DNA from 2 places in the Alkalibacillus silvisoli genome. Region 1 is predicted to be linked to the other one. Evidence: a T-box and tRNA genes for the amino acid it is inferred to sense, from the RefSeq annotation. Region 1 holds a T-box; the other holds one or more tRNA genes.
What was found. A T-box is a leader RNA that pairs with one kind of tRNA and senses whether it is charged. The one in region 1 lies ahead of trpS (tryptophan--tRNA ligase), so its partner is inferred to be a tRNA-Trp.

Region 1 (9,810 bases):
TGACGGTTTTGTAATGGGTGAAGGTTCAGGTATTGTTATTCTTGAATCTCTTGAATCAGCAGAAAAACGCGGTGCTAAAATTTACGCTGAGATTGTAGGGTATGGATCTACAGGTGATGCGCATCATATTACCGCTCCAGCTCCAGAGGGTGAAGGGGCTGCTCGTGCTATGAGGCAAGCATTAGATGATGCACAAATAAGTGGAGAAGAGATAGATTATATTAATGCTCATGGAACAAGCACTGAGTTGAATGATCCGTATGAAACAAATGCTGTTAAAACAGTTTTTAAAGATCACGCTTACAATCTAGCGATGAGCTCAACGAAGTCTATGACAGGTCACTTACTAGGAGCAGCGGGTGGTTTAGAAGCAATCGTATCGGTCTTATCTATAAAGCATAATGTCATGCCACCAACTGTTAATTATGACACTCCAGATGAAGACTGTGATTTAGATTATGTGCCAAATGAAAAACGTGAAAAAGAAGTGACAGTTGCTATGTCCAACTCTTTAGGTTTCGGTGGTCATAATGCTTCATTAGTGTTTAAGGAATATAAATAATTTTTAAAAGATATAGCCAAACTGGTCTAGTTATACTAGGCCAGTTTTTTTGTGTTAAATATTAATGTTTAGTGATTTCGTTACATATATTTAAGTAAATTAGATGGACGAGTCATCTATGGACGAGCATCCTTATGAATGGGAGATGCGAATATGTGGCAATTAGTCTTATTTTTCATTGGTTTTGGCTTTACGTGTGTAGGTTCTGTTTCAATAATTGGTTATTTGAATTTTTTACCAGTCGGGATGGGTTTGTATGATTTTATACTTTTTATTTATAAAAGACCTGAGTGTTATTTACTGCCAGCCGGCGCTTTTTTAATGGTTTTCGCAATGTATAAAAAACCATTTAGTTCATAAATTAAGAATAAAAATATGTCACTTGGTGATAATGAGCATAAACGGATTAACACTTAAAGTGAGGGATGATTGATGATGTACGTTCATGATATTTGGGTGAACTGGTTTGAAGGGGAAGAAAATGGTTACAATGTTTGCCATTTTCATGAGTGGCGAAAAAATGATTCAATAGAGCTACTCGACCAAGTCCCAGTTGTGTATGTAACAAAAGAACTATTCCACTACATAGAAAACGATATGTCAGATTTACCAAAGTCTTTGTTAGAAGCTGTTTATAAACGTGCATACTTAAAAAAACAACATAAGAGAATCTCCCTAGAATATGCCTTTGTTGCAACTGATGGACACCAGGTGATGGTAGTTGATACGTTAGGTTATGATATTCCAGTAAGAAAAAGTCGTGTCATTCCGAGGCAAGAGCGACTAGTGCTAGATTTAATTTCACATAAACGACCGTTAGATTTTTCTTTTAAAGCGAAAAAGAATGTGAAAGAGTATCATATATTATCATTGCAACCAGAATATATGATGGGTCTAACTAGAAAGGAACGTCAACTTAAGCACTTGTTGATGTTGATGTTAGATCAGCTAAAGCAAAGTAAAAGGATTGCAGAGTTACGCTACTGGCTAACTGAATGGCACCCTGATATGTATCAAGAAATTCAGCATATGACATTTGATGAAGGCTTTGATTTACTTCTTGAAGAAGCACGTGGCGGTTGGAGCCAGAAGCATGATGAAATGTGTGAGAAGATGGCAAAAGGACAGCCGTTTTTCGAGCGTCTCTGGGAAATGGAACAACAAAAGAAAAATGTGCTAAAGAAATAACAGAGGGCTTGCGCGTTTAGCGCAAGCCTGTTTTTAGGTGTTTTCACCGGACGCCGGTGCGTTATTCAAAAGCAACGTCACAAAAAAACTGAATTGGCATTAAGGTGCCAATTCAGTTTTTATTCAAGAGGTTCACACTTTATCGCTTTAAATGAACACGGCCGAGTCCCATTGCTTTTTTAGCTTTTTTAAGCATTTTGTTTGCGGCAAATGAGGCTTGTTCGGCACCTTCATCTAAAATTGTATCAAGTTCCTCTGATTCATATAGTTCGTGATAGCGAGTTTGAATAGGTTCTAATGCTTCTATAACTACTTGAGCTAAGTCTTTTTTGAAATCACCATAACCTTTACCTTCGTACTTTTTAGTAATCTCCTTAACTGATTCACCTGAAAATCCAGAATATATGTTTAATAAGTTAGTGATACCTGGCTTATTTTCTTGGTCATATTCAACAATTCCTTCTGAGTCAGTAACTGCACTCTTGATTTTCTTCTCAATTTGTTTAGGCTCATCTAAAATATAGATCGTTGCTTTTTGATTTTCATCTGATTTACTCATTTTACTTGTTGGGTCTTGTAGTGACATGATTCTGGCCCCTTGTTCTGGGATGCGAGGCTCAGGTATTGTCAAAATATCATTATACTTATTATTGAAACGCTCTGCTAAATTACGTGTTAGTTCAATATGCTGCTTTTGATCTTCACCAACAGGTACAAAATTAGTTGAATATAACAAAATATCAGCTGCCATTAATGGTGGATATGTTAATAGCCCTGCAGATACACCATCTTTTCCTGATGATTTATCTTTGAATTGTGTCATGCGTTCAAGCTCTCCGACGTAAGCTACACATTGTAAAATCCAAGCCATTTCTGTATGGGCTGGCACTTCTGATTGAATGAACAGCATAGACTTTTTAGGATCAATGCCAACAGCTAAATATAGTGCTGCTAATGATCGGATTTGATCACGTAGCTTTAATCGGTCTTGTGGGACGGTAATGGCATGCTCATCAACAATACAAAAATAACAAGTATAATCATCTTGTAGCTCGGGAAATCGGCTTAATGCGCCCATATAGTTACCGATTGTTAAAGATCCGCTTGGTTGAATGCCTGAAAAAATAGTACTCAATATTCTCACCTCATTATGTTTTATTCAATAAAAAAACCATTCTTCCCCAAAAATAAGGGACGAATGGAATCGCGGTACCACCCTTGTTATCTCAATGTGAGATCACTCAGTGTTAGCCTTTAACGGGAGCCAGCCGGTACAAACTAAAAAACTGCTCCAAAGCCCCCAATTTCCAATATAACGTAATGTCTGTTCACACTATCCAGACTCACTGATCAATAGAGGTTATAATGTACTAAAGCTCTTTCATAGCATTTAAATAAGTATTCATTTCAAAACCGTTGTATATAAACATTCAATTTTTGTGGGCAATCAAATCAAGCTTCCTCGACTTGATCAACTTATTCTTCATTTGATGTTGTTCCCACTGCTCTTATTATATGTGAAGTTCAGTGTTGTTGCAAGTTAATCCATAATTATGCCTAGAAATTTGAACTAAGCTTTTTTGAATCTAAATCTATTGATGGATTTTGATATTTTTTTTCGAACGAATTATCAAAAATTCAACAAATACTGTCAAAAACAGATTATAATAAATATAGATAAAACAACTTGGGGGGAGTGGAACTATGAAGAAGTGTCGGCTTGTCATTTCATTAATTTTATTAGTCGGTCTCATTCAATTAATGTCTTTTGAACAATCATTGAATGCTGATGAAACGAGTGTTAAACATGCAAATTTATTTGGAACTTACGAAAGTAATCTACAAACAAAAGAGTTACCAAATCCAATTCCTCGCTTCACATTTGATACTGGCTTACATTTTGAGTATCCAGAAGCTGTAAGAGGTATTTATGTTACGGGACATTCTGCTGGAGGTTCTCGATTTGAGGATTTAATTGAGTTTCTAAATGATACACCGTTAAACTCAATGGTTATTGATGTAAAAGATGATTATGGAAATATTACGTATAAGCTTGATGAGGACCATGTTGCTCACGAGTTATCAAATAGCTATATGGACGACCCTCGTGCGGTGTTAGAGCGCCTTGAGGAAGAAGAAATTTATCCAATTGCAAGAGTGACTGTGTTCAAAGACTCTGAATTAGCTGAGACGAAACCGGAGTGGTCATTTAAAAAAGATGGGGAAGTTTGGGTGAATGGCCGTGGTGAAGCGTTCGTTAATCCATTTGTACAAGATGTTTGGGAGTATAATGTCGAGGTTGCTAAGCATGCAGCTGAGTTAGGTTTCCAAGAGATTCAATTTGACTATGTCCGATTTCCAGAAGGATTTGAACACCGTGATGAAGACCTAGACTACACACGTGGGGATTATGAAGATGCTGACTTAGATAATGTTAGAGAACGTGTTAGAGCGGTAAATGAATTTGTTGAATATGCTTATAGTGAATTAGAGCCATATGATGTTGATGTATCTGTTGATATTTTTGGTTATGCCGCAACAGTAGAAGACGCACCAGGGATTGGACAGAACTTCTTAGGCATTTCTGAAAATGTGGACGTTATTTCATCGATGATTTATCCAAGTCACTGGACATCGTACTTTGGGATAGATGAGCCAGACCGCGAGCCATATAACGTGGTTAATGAGTATGCTCAAGTAGAAAATGAGTTGTTAGCTGAACTTGATTCTCCACCAGTATCAAGGCCATGGCTACAAGATTTTACAGCTTCTTGGTTATACTCTTCTGGTAATGTGTTTACTTACGGTCCTGATGAAGTAGAAGCGCAAATCCAGGCGCTATACGATAATGGTATTTATGAATACTTATTATGGGACCCTAGTAATAGATACACGAGAGAAACAAATTTTGACCCACAATAATTCTCCAAAAGAGCCTTGGTTCACTCCAAGGTTCTTTTTTTAGGTGCTTAAGTTTAAAGTTTTTGGCAAATTTCTTTTATTTTAATGAATATGGAAGTTTATATGTGAATATTTGAGGGATTATATGGTTGAGGGGAAATAGTCAATTCATATAGTAATTAATCTTGCTGAGCGAAACTAAATGCCGTTTAACAGAATTTTCCCGGTATTCTATAATAAATAACAGAATGATGCATTCACTGATTTTGGTGAAAACAACTTAAGAAGGAGTAGATGTATGAATTGGTATGAGAAGCTAAATGAGTATTTTCCTGTAGAAGAAATGAAATCTAAGGAACATATGGAGCGTTTGTTGAAGGAAAGAAGTGATGTTTATTATAAGGATGAAGATGAACATCACGTCATGATGTATGCGGAATTTGAATCATTTATTTTTATAGATTATGTTTATGTGTCACCTAAAGCTCGCGGGCAAGGCTTAGGTCAAAAATTACTTGAGCAATTAAAAGAGCACAAAAAGCCTATTATTTTAGAGTTAGAACCCGTTGATTATGATGATACGGATACTGAGAAGCGACTGCGTTTTTATCAACGTGAAGGGTTTAAGCATGCTAGGTCGATTGGTTATACACGCCGTTCGCTTAAAACTAATGAGTTAAATACATTAGAAATTTTATATTGGTCACCTGATGAAGAATCTGAAGAAGAGATTTATGAAAAGATGAAAAAACTATATGAACAAATTCATACGTATAAAGACGAAGAAATATATGGTGAATCGTATCAGCCAGTTGATGAAGTATTAAAGATTGATCGTGAACGTGAACGTGATTTATTTGAAACACTTAAAGACCCAAAAGGTGTGTAAAATATGGTATAATAAAGAGGTTGCCCAATAATGAGGGGTAGCCTCTTTATTAAAGAACGATGTAAATACTGAGTTCTAGGTTGATCGCTTGAATTTCACGGTCGCGGATTAGAAAAAAATTAATAATTTTATTAAAATAGGTTTATTTATTTTAATTAAGGGTATAACAATAATAAGACAGAAATCGATATTGTGAATATTTCATTACAACTAGTAAGACCCACTATTCAACTACATAATTTTATTGTATAATTAAATTAGTTAGATTAGAGTGATTCTAAACTAATATTCTTTTCAATATATTCTGTTTCATGTCTAAAGCCGTTTTAAAGGAGAGTGAATGGCATGGTAACTTTATTTACTTCACCAAGCTGTACATCTTGTAGAAAGGCAAGAGCATGGCTAGAAGAGCATGAGATTCCTTTTGAAGAACGAAATATTTTCTCAGAAAATTTATCATCAGATGAAATTAAAGAAATTTTACGTATGACTGAAGATGGCACAGATGAGATTATTTCGAAGCGTTCAAAAGTATTTCAAACATTAGATGTTAGCTTAGATCAAATGCCATTAAAAGATTTGATCGACCTTATTCAAGAAAACCCAGGACTGTTAAGACGTCCAATTATTTTGGATGATAAACGACTTCAAGTTGGGTATAATGAAGATGAGATTAGACGATTCTTACCAAGGAAGGTTCGTTCTTTCCAACTAAAAGAAGCCCAACGTTTAGTGAATTGATTAACAAGTATAATATAAAAAGCCGGACCAATTGTTAACTGGTTCGGCTTTGTCTGTTTAGTAAGCTTCTTTTTTCCTCGAGGTGTAACCGATCAAGACTACAAATATAATAGCAACTAGCGGGAAGATTAAGTGCACGAGTGGTAGATGTAAAATAAACGGTTGAAGTTTAACTTCTTTTAATATTAACTCTGCACTTGTATAGGCTAACAAACTAGCACCGAAATAAATAATGACCGGATATTTATTCATGAAATGTAGGATGAGTTTACTACCGAATATAATGATCGGAACTGACACTATTAAGCCGAACATGATTAAGTAAATATTTTGATTTGAGGCAGCAGAAATGGCTAGTACATTATCGAATCCCATAACAACATCCGCAATAATAATTGTCTTTACAGCTCCAAACATTGTCGCAGATGCTGAGATATTTTTATGTGATTCATCTGATTTCTGTAACAACAACTGAATTGCAATGAAGAATAGGAATACACCACCAATTAGTTGAACATATGGAATGGTAAGTAAGTAGATAGCGATAGTAGCTAACATGAAGCGGAATAAAATCGCAAAGGTTGTCCCAAGTATGATCGCCTTATTTTGTAGGGACTTAGGTAAATTGCGACTTGCCATAGCAATCACAACTGCGTTATCTCCACCTAGTATAAGGTCGATCCCGATGATGATTAAAACAGCTTTCAATATGTCCCAATTTATTTCAAATAAAATTTCCATTAAAAAACCTCCTTTTTTTACGTGACAAAATGGTTTATTTGTTTTAAAATAGTGGACTAAATACTAATAAATTCATGGGTTGTCCAACATTTGCATAGGTTGTCTTAAGTAACGGAAAATGCACTAGGTCAAACATGGAATTTTAAAAAGGGAGTCAAAAGCATTTTCAATTAACTTTCACCTAACATAAAATATGAATAAGAAGAACTCTTTATGAAATGATTGAAGAATTTTGATTCCGGGTATTGTAGGAGTAAGGAGTTTAGGGTAGTCCTTCCCAGCTATTAAATGCTTACGAGAAGGGAGAGGAGAACAATGGAAATAGAAAGAATTAATGAGAATACACTAAAATTTTATATATCTTATGGTGATATCGAAAAACGAGGATTTAATCGCGAAGATATCTGGTATAATCGCGAAAAAGGCGAAGAGCTATTTTGGGAAATGATGGATGAAGTGAATGATCATGAAGACTTTAGTGTCGATGGACCGCTATGGATTCAAGTTCAAGCACTTGATAAAGGTCTTGAGATTGTCGTTACGAAAGCGCAAATTTCCAAGGATGGTAATAAGTTAGAGTTACCAGATATGGATGATGAAGGTAATAGTTCTGGTGTGACGCAAGATTTAGATAATTTTATGGATCAAAGCTTTCCTAAAGATGAGTCATCAAAAGATGAGCCGAAGAACAATAAAAAGAAAAGACACCTAGATGATGATTTAACGTTAACGATTAAATTTGAAGATATTGAAGATGTAATCTCCTTAAGTCAATCAATGAATGATACTCGTTTTGTCGATGACCGTCTTTTCGCTTACGAGAATCAATATTATTTACACATTGCTTTTCCAAATGGCTTCTTAAGCGAAGATGAACAAGAAGATTATATTAGCCAATTGCTTGAATTCGGTGACGAAACAGGCCAAACTATTTATTATTTAGCAGAATATGGTGTTGAAGTTTTTGCTGAAAATGCCTTAAAACAGCTAAAGAAACATTTTAAATAACTTTGACTGGCAGGCGTTAGCTTGTCAGTTTTTTTATTATGATTAAAAGTGATATTTAAGTTAATCGGCCTACTTGTACTTATGCATTTTTAAATTAATTTTGATAAAATTTACCCCTCTCATTAATAAATTATTTCATTAAGACTGTGCGCTTTGTCAAAAAAGGATGAGATAATCGCATCGTTTTAAAAATATGTAGATTTATACTAGCTTGCAAAATGTTGCTATATTTTGTATTGTAAATCTATATTATATATACATAGTGGTTCAAGCAGAGGGATAGAGAAAAGAGGCTTAGATGTTATGCTTAAGTGGATTCAAGTGCTGTTGTTTTCAGCGATTGTAATTGGGATCGGTTATCTCTCATATGTAATTTGGGAAGGTCGACTCATAACGACGTTCTCTATTTTTGTGACAATTTCTGCTATCTTAATCGTGTTTATTATATTTATAGAGAATCGTCATCCGTCCCAAACAATCAATTGGATTTTAGTTTTTGCTGCTTTTCCTGTGTTGGGTTTCTTCTTTTATTTATTATTTGGTCGTAACTATACGAAAAGAAAACGTTATGATGAAAAGCAAGAATTAGATGAGCAAGCTTTTAGTAAGATTGAAGGGCAAAAGTCTATTACCGAACAAGACTTAAATCAAATGGGAGATCACCAAAAGATGTTCTTCCGCCTTGCCCATCATTTAGGTAATTCACCGGTTTCATTCAATTCAGAAACGAGCGTTTTGACAAATGGGGATGAGAAATTCCCTGCCATTTTAGATGCGTTAAGAAAAGCTAAACATCACATTCATATGGAATATTATATTGTTCGTGATGATGAAATTGGTAGCGAGATTAAAGAGATCTTAATTGATAAAGCCCAAAGTGGAGTGGAAGTACGCTTCTTATATGATGCAGTAGGCAGCTGGAAGTTATCGAATGCATATAAAGAAGAATTGCGAGCTAGTGGTGTTAGATTTAAAGGATTTGCACCAGTTAAATTGCCTTTTATAGGTAATCGGATTAATTTCCGTAATCACCGAAAAATCATCGTTGTTGATGGTGAATTAGGCTTTATGGGTGGTTTGAATATTGGTGATGAGTATTTAGGGAAGGATGCTTATTTTGGAGAATGGCGTGATACGCATTTATTTGTAAGAGGTGAAGCGGTTCGGTCTTTACAAATGATTTTCTTACAAGATTGGCATTATGAAACGAATGAGTCATTACTAAAACAAGACTATTTATCGCCTGAAATGGTTTTAATGGATAACCAAGCAGGCGGTGTCCAAATGATCGCTGATGGCCCAGATACTCAGTGGGAGAATATTAAGAAATTATACTTTTCAATGATTATTTCTGCTAAGAAGTCAATTTGGATCGCATCGCCTTACTTTATTCCTGATGAAGATATATTAACGGCAATGAAAGTTGCGAGTTTAAGTGGTGTCGATGTACGTCTACTTGTACCAAACGTTCCTGATAAACGTGTGGTCTTTTATGCTTCAAGGTCTTACTTTCCAGAGTTGATGGATGCGGGGATCAAAGTCTATGAATATGGTAAAGGGTTCTTGCATAGTAAGATTGTAGTCGTTGATGAGGAGTTGGCATCAATAGGAACATCAAATATGGATATGCGTAGTTTCCATTTGAACTTTGAAGTGAATGCCTTTTTATTCAGAACAGATAGTACGAATAAGCTGGTTGATGATTTTAAGGAAGATTTTCGTGTATCAAAACAAATTGACCCTCAAGAATTTAAAGAGCGTTCTATATTTATTCGTGTTG
Region 2 (6,128 bases), on a different contig from region 1:
GCGAGATTGCATAAACAATAGCTAAACCAAAAATATTATCTAACATATTAAACTGAGCTAATAAGAAGAATAATGGAATCCAACCTAACACCATTGGGATCATCATCGCTGAAATGTATAACGTAAATAACATTTGACTTCCTTTAAAACGGATCCGCTCAAGTGCGTATGCAGTAGGAATCGCAAGAACAAGGCATAATAACGCGCCAATACCTGTTACTATTAAACTATTAAATACACTTGTATCAATATTATAATCTGTCCATGCTGTTATGAAGTTATCAAAGTTAAACTGTTCAGGAATTCCCCACGGATTAGCATATATTTCAGCATTTGTTTTAAACGATCCTAAAAACATCCAAAAAATCGGATATAAAACAGCTAAAGACCATAATATTAAAGGCAATCTAATTCCTGACCTAACCAGCATTTCACCAAATGTTCTTCTCATTGCGACTCCCCCCTTTAGTATTCAACTTTTTCTCTTTTTAATAAGAATTGTAGAATGATAATTGTAATCAGTGAAATAACTAGAATCATAACACCAATTGTTGCACCATAGCCGAAGTTATACTGATTGAATGCTTGCTGGTATAAATATGAACCCATGACGTGTGTCGAATTGTTCGGCCCACCACCAGTCATTACTTGAACAATGATAAATGAACCGTTCAATGTTGTAATAACAATATATAAAATTGAAATCTTAATTTGCGGCCAAATAAGTGGTAAAGTGACATGCCAAAACTGTTGCCACTCATTTGCCCCATCAATACGAGCGGCTTCATAGTTACTTTTCGATATATTCGCTATACCACCCATTAGTAACAGCATAAACAGACCAATACCAGCCCAAATTGATGGCAATACCAAACTCGGTAAAGCCCACCTTTCACTACCAAGCCAAGGCCTAGTCCACTCTTCCAAACCAATCATCTCTAATCCTGAGTTTACTAAACCTAGATTCGGATTATAGATAAATGTCCAAAGAATACCAATTACAACAACTGACATAATATTCGGGAAGAAGAATATTATACGATAAAATGGTGCTTCTTTAATCTTAAGCTGGGTTAGTGCAACTGCAATAAATAATGCCATAATCATGATCCCAACTACTTTGGTAATAACTAAAAAGTAATCATGCCAAATTGTAGCAGGAATAATGTCATCGTTGAAAAGTCTAGTATAATTATCAAAGCCGACAAATTCTCTAGTTTGAGAAGCCCCCGACCATTCAAAAAATGAATAATAAAGTCCACTAAACAAAGGATATAATGTAAAAATGCTAAACATAATAAAGGTTGGAATTAAACAAAACGCTAAAAATAAATATTTCTGTTTTTTACTCTGTACCATACAATCACTCTTTCGTATGTCAGGTTATTTGTCCTAAAGGAAAAGGCTTATTTATATGTATTAAAAAACTAGCTCATTATGAGAATGATTTAACTAATGGCGAAAATATAAATGGCACTTTTATTAAAAGTTTGATAAAAATGTATGGAATGTAGACTGCGCTACATTCCATACAGCTACTTTTATTCACCGCGGTAACCCGCAGCTGCCTCCTCAGCCTCTTCAATAAACTCTTCAGCTGTAATATTTCCTAGTAGTAATGACACTAGTGAGTCACTTAATGGTGTTTCTAAGTCTGCACTCATTGGGTGAGGCATATAGTAGATTTGAACTTGTTCTGGATCATTAATCATTTCATTTGCCTCAATTAAATATTCAGGTACATCTGGGTTATTCGATAAATCAACATCTTCTAAGTTCATAATTGCACCCGTATGCTCTGAGAATAACTCAGCATATTCACGAGTGAACACGAACTCAACAAATGCTTTTGCTGCTTCAGGATTAGAAGCTTCCTCAGCAATTGCTAAAGGCCTTAAGTCAGGTACGATTGCCATAGGTTCGCCTTCAGGATTCATTGGTGATGGAATAAAACCATATTGTAAGTCTTCTGGTGTGTCACCTTCCATTTCATTTGGTAACCAGAAACCGACTGGAATAAAGGCATTATCATGTAATAAGAAGTTCATTTGTGATTGTGTATGGTTTAATGCACCTAAACCTGAATCAACATAACCAGCATCCACCATACGCTCAACGTTTTCCATAATTTCTACAGCTTCACCCGTTTCCCAAGCGCCTTCTTCACCTTGAATAATATCAGCTAAAAGCTCATTTCCACCGTAAGCACCAAAGGCTGGATATAACATACCTCTAGAGAAATAATAAGGGTGTTGACCTGTTGTAACAAAAGGCTCAATATCTTCATTATCTTGAATGTCACCCATTGTGCTCATAAAGCCTTCAAAATCACTAGGTACTTCATACCCATGCTCATCAAATCGAGCCATATCATACCAAGTACCCCATGCATCGAATACTAATGGTAAGCTATATAACTCACCATCGTATGTTGATGGCTCAGCAATAAAGCTGTCCACTAAAGGTGAACCGTCTTCTAATTCGATATCCTCTGCCCACTCAGTTAAATTCATTAACTGGCCATCTTCTACCATTTGAGTTTCACTTGAACCTGCTCCATCGATGTAAACAACATCAGGTGGATCCTCAGAAACCCAGCGCGTTCTCATTTCTTCATTAATATTTGCCCCTGCATGTTCAACAACTTCTACATCTGGATATTGAGCTTCAAAGTCTTCAATTACTTCTTTCCACCATGAATCTCCATATCCTCCAACAAAGTATTGAATTTCTAACTCGCCACTAACTTCACCATCAGTAGCATCTGCATCCCCTGTTTCATCTTCGTCAGTTGTTTCCTCTTCTTCCGATGGTTCGCCTTCACCATCATCAATTGGTGCCTCATCTGGAGCACAACCAACCGCAAAGATCAAAAACAATACTGACATTAATACTAATAAGTAGTGACCTTTGAACATATTGTTCAACGTGTCCTCCCCCTTTTTACTTTTTAATATATGAAACGCATTAATAGTTATCTACCAATGCGATTTCAAACATCACTTTTACCAACAGCATAATTGATCGCTTCTCTTACATAACCATCAGATTTTGTAATCGCCTTTTTAGCCTCTTCATAATTAACACCGCTTTTAAGCATGACGAGTGCTGGTTTAACCTGATTATCTGTTGCAGCTAATACACGGTCTGCCTCATCATAAGAAACGTCTGTAAGATCCATAATAATTCGTCTTGCCCGATTCATTAATTTATAATTACTTGCCTGTACATCTACCATTAAATTTTCATAGACCTTCCCTAGCTTCACCATTGTCGTTGTACTAATCATATTTAAGACCATTTTATGCGCAGTTGCAGCTTTCATTCTAGTTGATCCAGTTAATACTTCAGGTCCAACTAATACTTCAATCGCTGCATTAGCGTGATGACTAATCACTGAATTTTTATTACAAGTCAGTGAAACGGTGTAAGCCCCTTTTGATTGTGCATACTTTAAAGAACCAATAGGATAAGGCGTTCTCCCACTTGCTGTGATTCCAAGTACGACATCTAAATCGGTAATATTTTTCCGGGCGATATCTTTCTCACCTTGTTCTTCATGATCCTCTGACCCTTCAACAGCTTCAAAAAAAGCATCAATGCCACCAGCCATTAAAGTTTGTACCGTTTCAGGTGACGTCATAAAAGTTGGTGGACATTCAGATGAATCTAAAAAACCTAACCTTCCACTCGTACCAGCACCTACATAAAATAAACGGCCGCCACTCGCTAAGCGTTTATACACATTCTCAACGACCTCATTTATTTCTGGCAGTACTTCCTCAACTGCTTTTTCAACCTTTTGATCTTCTCGGTGAATCGTTTTTAAAATATCATAAGTATTTAGTTGGTCTAAGTTCATACTTTTTTCATTTCTTTGTTCTGTAAGTAAATTAGATAAGTCCATCAGTTACCCGATCTCCTTAGTATTATAGTAAACGCTTTCATATTTAAATAATTAAGTAAATTAATTTAACTGAAAATTTATAATAATTATAACCTTATTAATTTTTTGTGTCAATCGTACATTTAATTATTAAAATAATATTTCAAATAAAACAAAAAAAGTTGATAAACAAAAAGTTTGTTTACCAACTTTGGATTATGTATTCTTATAATTTTGGAGGCGGCAACCGGATTTGAACCGGTGATAAAGGTTTTGCAGACCTCTGCCTTACCACTTGGCTATGCCGCCACCGTATACAGTATGATCGACATACAAATAATGTGATACTGGAGCGGAAGACGGGATTCGAACCCGCGACCCCCACCTTGGCAAGGTGGTGTTCTACCGCTGAACTACTTCCGCATATAATGGCTGGGCCACCAGGATTCGAACCTGGGAATCACGAGACCAAAACCCGTTGCCTTACCGCTTGGCTATGGCCCAAAAAAGGGCGATCGGTGGGAATCGAACCCACGAGTGCCGGAGCCACAATCCGGTGCGTTAACCCCTTCGCCACGACCGCCATATAAAAATGGCAGGGGTAGTAGGAATCGAACCCACATCAAAGGTTTTGGAGACCTTCGTTTTACCATTAAACTATACCCCTACGTTTTTAATTTATTTAAATGGTGGAGGGGGACGGATTCGAACCGCCGAACCCAAAGGGAGCGGATTTACAGTCCGCCGCGTTTGGCCAACTTCGCTACCCCTCCAAACACATGGTGGCTCGGGACGGAATCGAACCGCCGACACACGGATTTTCAGTCCGTTGCTCTACCGACTGAGCTACCGAGCCAAATAAACAGTAAATAATATTGTAGAACTCACGCTTACTTATGAAGCATTTGTGTGCTCACAGACTTTTGTTTTTCTTAGATGTCTTCTTGCTCGCAAAGCTACACGGATGTGGTTCATTGATGTTTACGCTTAGCTACCGAGCCAAATAAACAGTAAATAATATTGTAGAACTCACGCTTACTTATGAAGCATTTGTGTGCTCACAGACTTTTGTTTTTCTTAGATGTCTTCTTGCTCGCAAAGCTACACGGATGTGGTTCATTGATGTTTACGCTTAGCTACCGAGCCAGATAATTAATAAATAAAATTGTGAAATTCACGCTATGTAATTATAAAAGTGGCGGTCCGGACGGGACTCGAACCCGCGACCTCCTGCGTGACAGGCAGGCATTCTAACCAACTGAACTACCGGACCATTATTGGTTGCAACCTAGGTTGCTCCCGATATCACCTTACATAGTAGTATTTCAATGTAGTTACGGTAATATAATTTGGTTGCGGGGGCAGGATTTGAACCTACGACCTCCGGGTTATGAGCCCGACGAGCTACCAGACTGCTCCACCCCGCGATATTGACTGCGGTTCTTTTAATTAGAACCCAGACTATATAAGTTTAATTCGTACGACTGCTCGTCGCGTTGCAAGTATTTTCATTGAAGCCTACGCTCCTCGCAAACCTGCGAAGATGTTTTTCAATGTAGCGGGTTTGCTCCACCCCGCGCTATTGACTGCAGTTCTTTTAATTCAGAACCCAGATTAAAAATAATGACATTATTAGAAATGGTGGAGGATGGCGGGCTCGAACCACCGACCCCTTGCTTGTAAGGCAAGTGCTCTCCCAGCTGAGCTAATCCTCCGAGAAATGACCCATAGGGGATTCGAACCCCTGTTACCGCCGTGAAAGGGCGGTGTCTTAACCACTTGACCAATGGGCCGTATATAAAGATCTATGGCGGAGAGCGAGGGATTCGAACCCTCGAGACCGCGTTGGCGGCCTACACGATTTCCAATCGTGCTCCTTCGACCACTCGGACAGCTCTCCAGAAAAATGGCTCCAGCGGCAGGATTCGAACCTGCGACCAATTGGTTAACAGCCAACTGCTCTACCACTGAGCTACGCTGGAATATTTAAAACTGTCCAGGAAGGAGAAATAATTAGCCCGGCGGCGTCCTACTCTCGCAGGGGAAAAACCCCAACTACCATCGGCGCTAGAGAGCTTAACTGCTGTGTTCGGCATGGGAACAGGTGTGACCTCTCTGCCATAACCACCGGACAAAAATTAGTTAAACATGTCTTATTTGCTGTAACAAATTATATTATATTCACCTTCGAGTAAAAATGCAAGAGCTTTAATTCATTTTTCTTAAACTCTTTTAAACATTT

Region 2: it has a tRNA-Trp gene. The T-box ahead of trpS (tryptophan--tRNA ligase) is inferred to sense a tRNA for this amino acid. The anticodon was not compared.

The regions. Positions count from the first base shown of each region.
Region 1 covers NZ_BAAACZ010000007.1:36,937-46,746, forward strand. Annotated here, with positions in the region: gene fabF (beta-ketoacyl-ACP synthase II) at 1-562, shown strand, start outside; gene ABDZ63_RS03755 (YuzI family membrane protein) at 716-922, shown strand; gene ABDZ63_RS03760 (DUF3603 family protein) at 995-1,750, shown strand; gene trpS (tryptophan--tRNA ligase) at 1,890-2,885, opposite strand; T-box leader at 2,938-3,144, opposite strand; gene ABDZ63_RS03770 (putative glycoside hydrolase) at 3,455-4,672, shown strand; gene ABDZ63_RS03775 (GNAT family N-acetyltransferase) at 4,950-5,540, shown strand; gene spxA (transcriptional regulator SpxA) at 5,886-6,281, shown strand; gene ABDZ63_RS03785 (TerC family protein) at 6,339-7,022, opposite strand; gene mecA (adaptor protein MecA) at 7,338-8,030, shown strand; gene cls (cardiolipin synthase) at 8,334-9,810, shown strand, end outside.
Region 2 covers NZ_BAAACZ010000030.1:81-6,208, reverse strand. Annotated here, with positions in the region: gene ABDZ63_RS15065 (carbohydrate ABC transporter permease) at 1-451, opposite strand, end outside; gene ABDZ63_RS15060 (carbohydrate ABC transporter permease) at 466-1,359, opposite strand; gene ABDZ63_RS15055 (ABC transporter substrate-binding protein) at 1,542-2,918, opposite strand; gene murQ (N-acetylmuramic acid 6-phosphate etherase) at 2,993-3,907, opposite strand; tRNA gene ABDZ63_RS15045 (tRNA-Cys) at 4,122-4,195, opposite strand; tRNA gene ABDZ63_RS15040 (tRNA-Gly) at 4,235-4,309, opposite strand; tRNA gene ABDZ63_RS15035 (tRNA-Gln) at 4,316-4,390, opposite strand; tRNA gene ABDZ63_RS15030 (tRNA-His) at 4,397-4,469, opposite strand; tRNA gene ABDZ63_RS15025 (tRNA-Trp) at 4,480-4,553, opposite strand; tRNA gene ABDZ63_RS15020 (tRNA-Tyr) at 4,574-4,659, opposite strand; tRNA gene ABDZ63_RS15015 (tRNA-Phe) at 4,667-4,742, opposite strand; tRNA gene ABDZ63_RS15010 (tRNA-Asp) at 5,083-5,159, opposite strand; tRNA gene ABDZ63_RS15005 (tRNA-Met) at 5,237-5,313, opposite strand; tRNA gene ABDZ63_RS15000 (tRNA-Val) at 5,526-5,601, opposite strand; tRNA gene ABDZ63_RS14995 (tRNA-Glu) at 5,608-5,679, opposite strand; tRNA gene ABDZ63_RS14990 (tRNA-Ser) at 5,695-5,786, opposite strand; tRNA gene ABDZ63_RS14985 (tRNA-Asn) at 5,794-5,868, opposite strand; rRNA gene rrf (5S ribosomal RNA) at 5,903-6,018, opposite strand.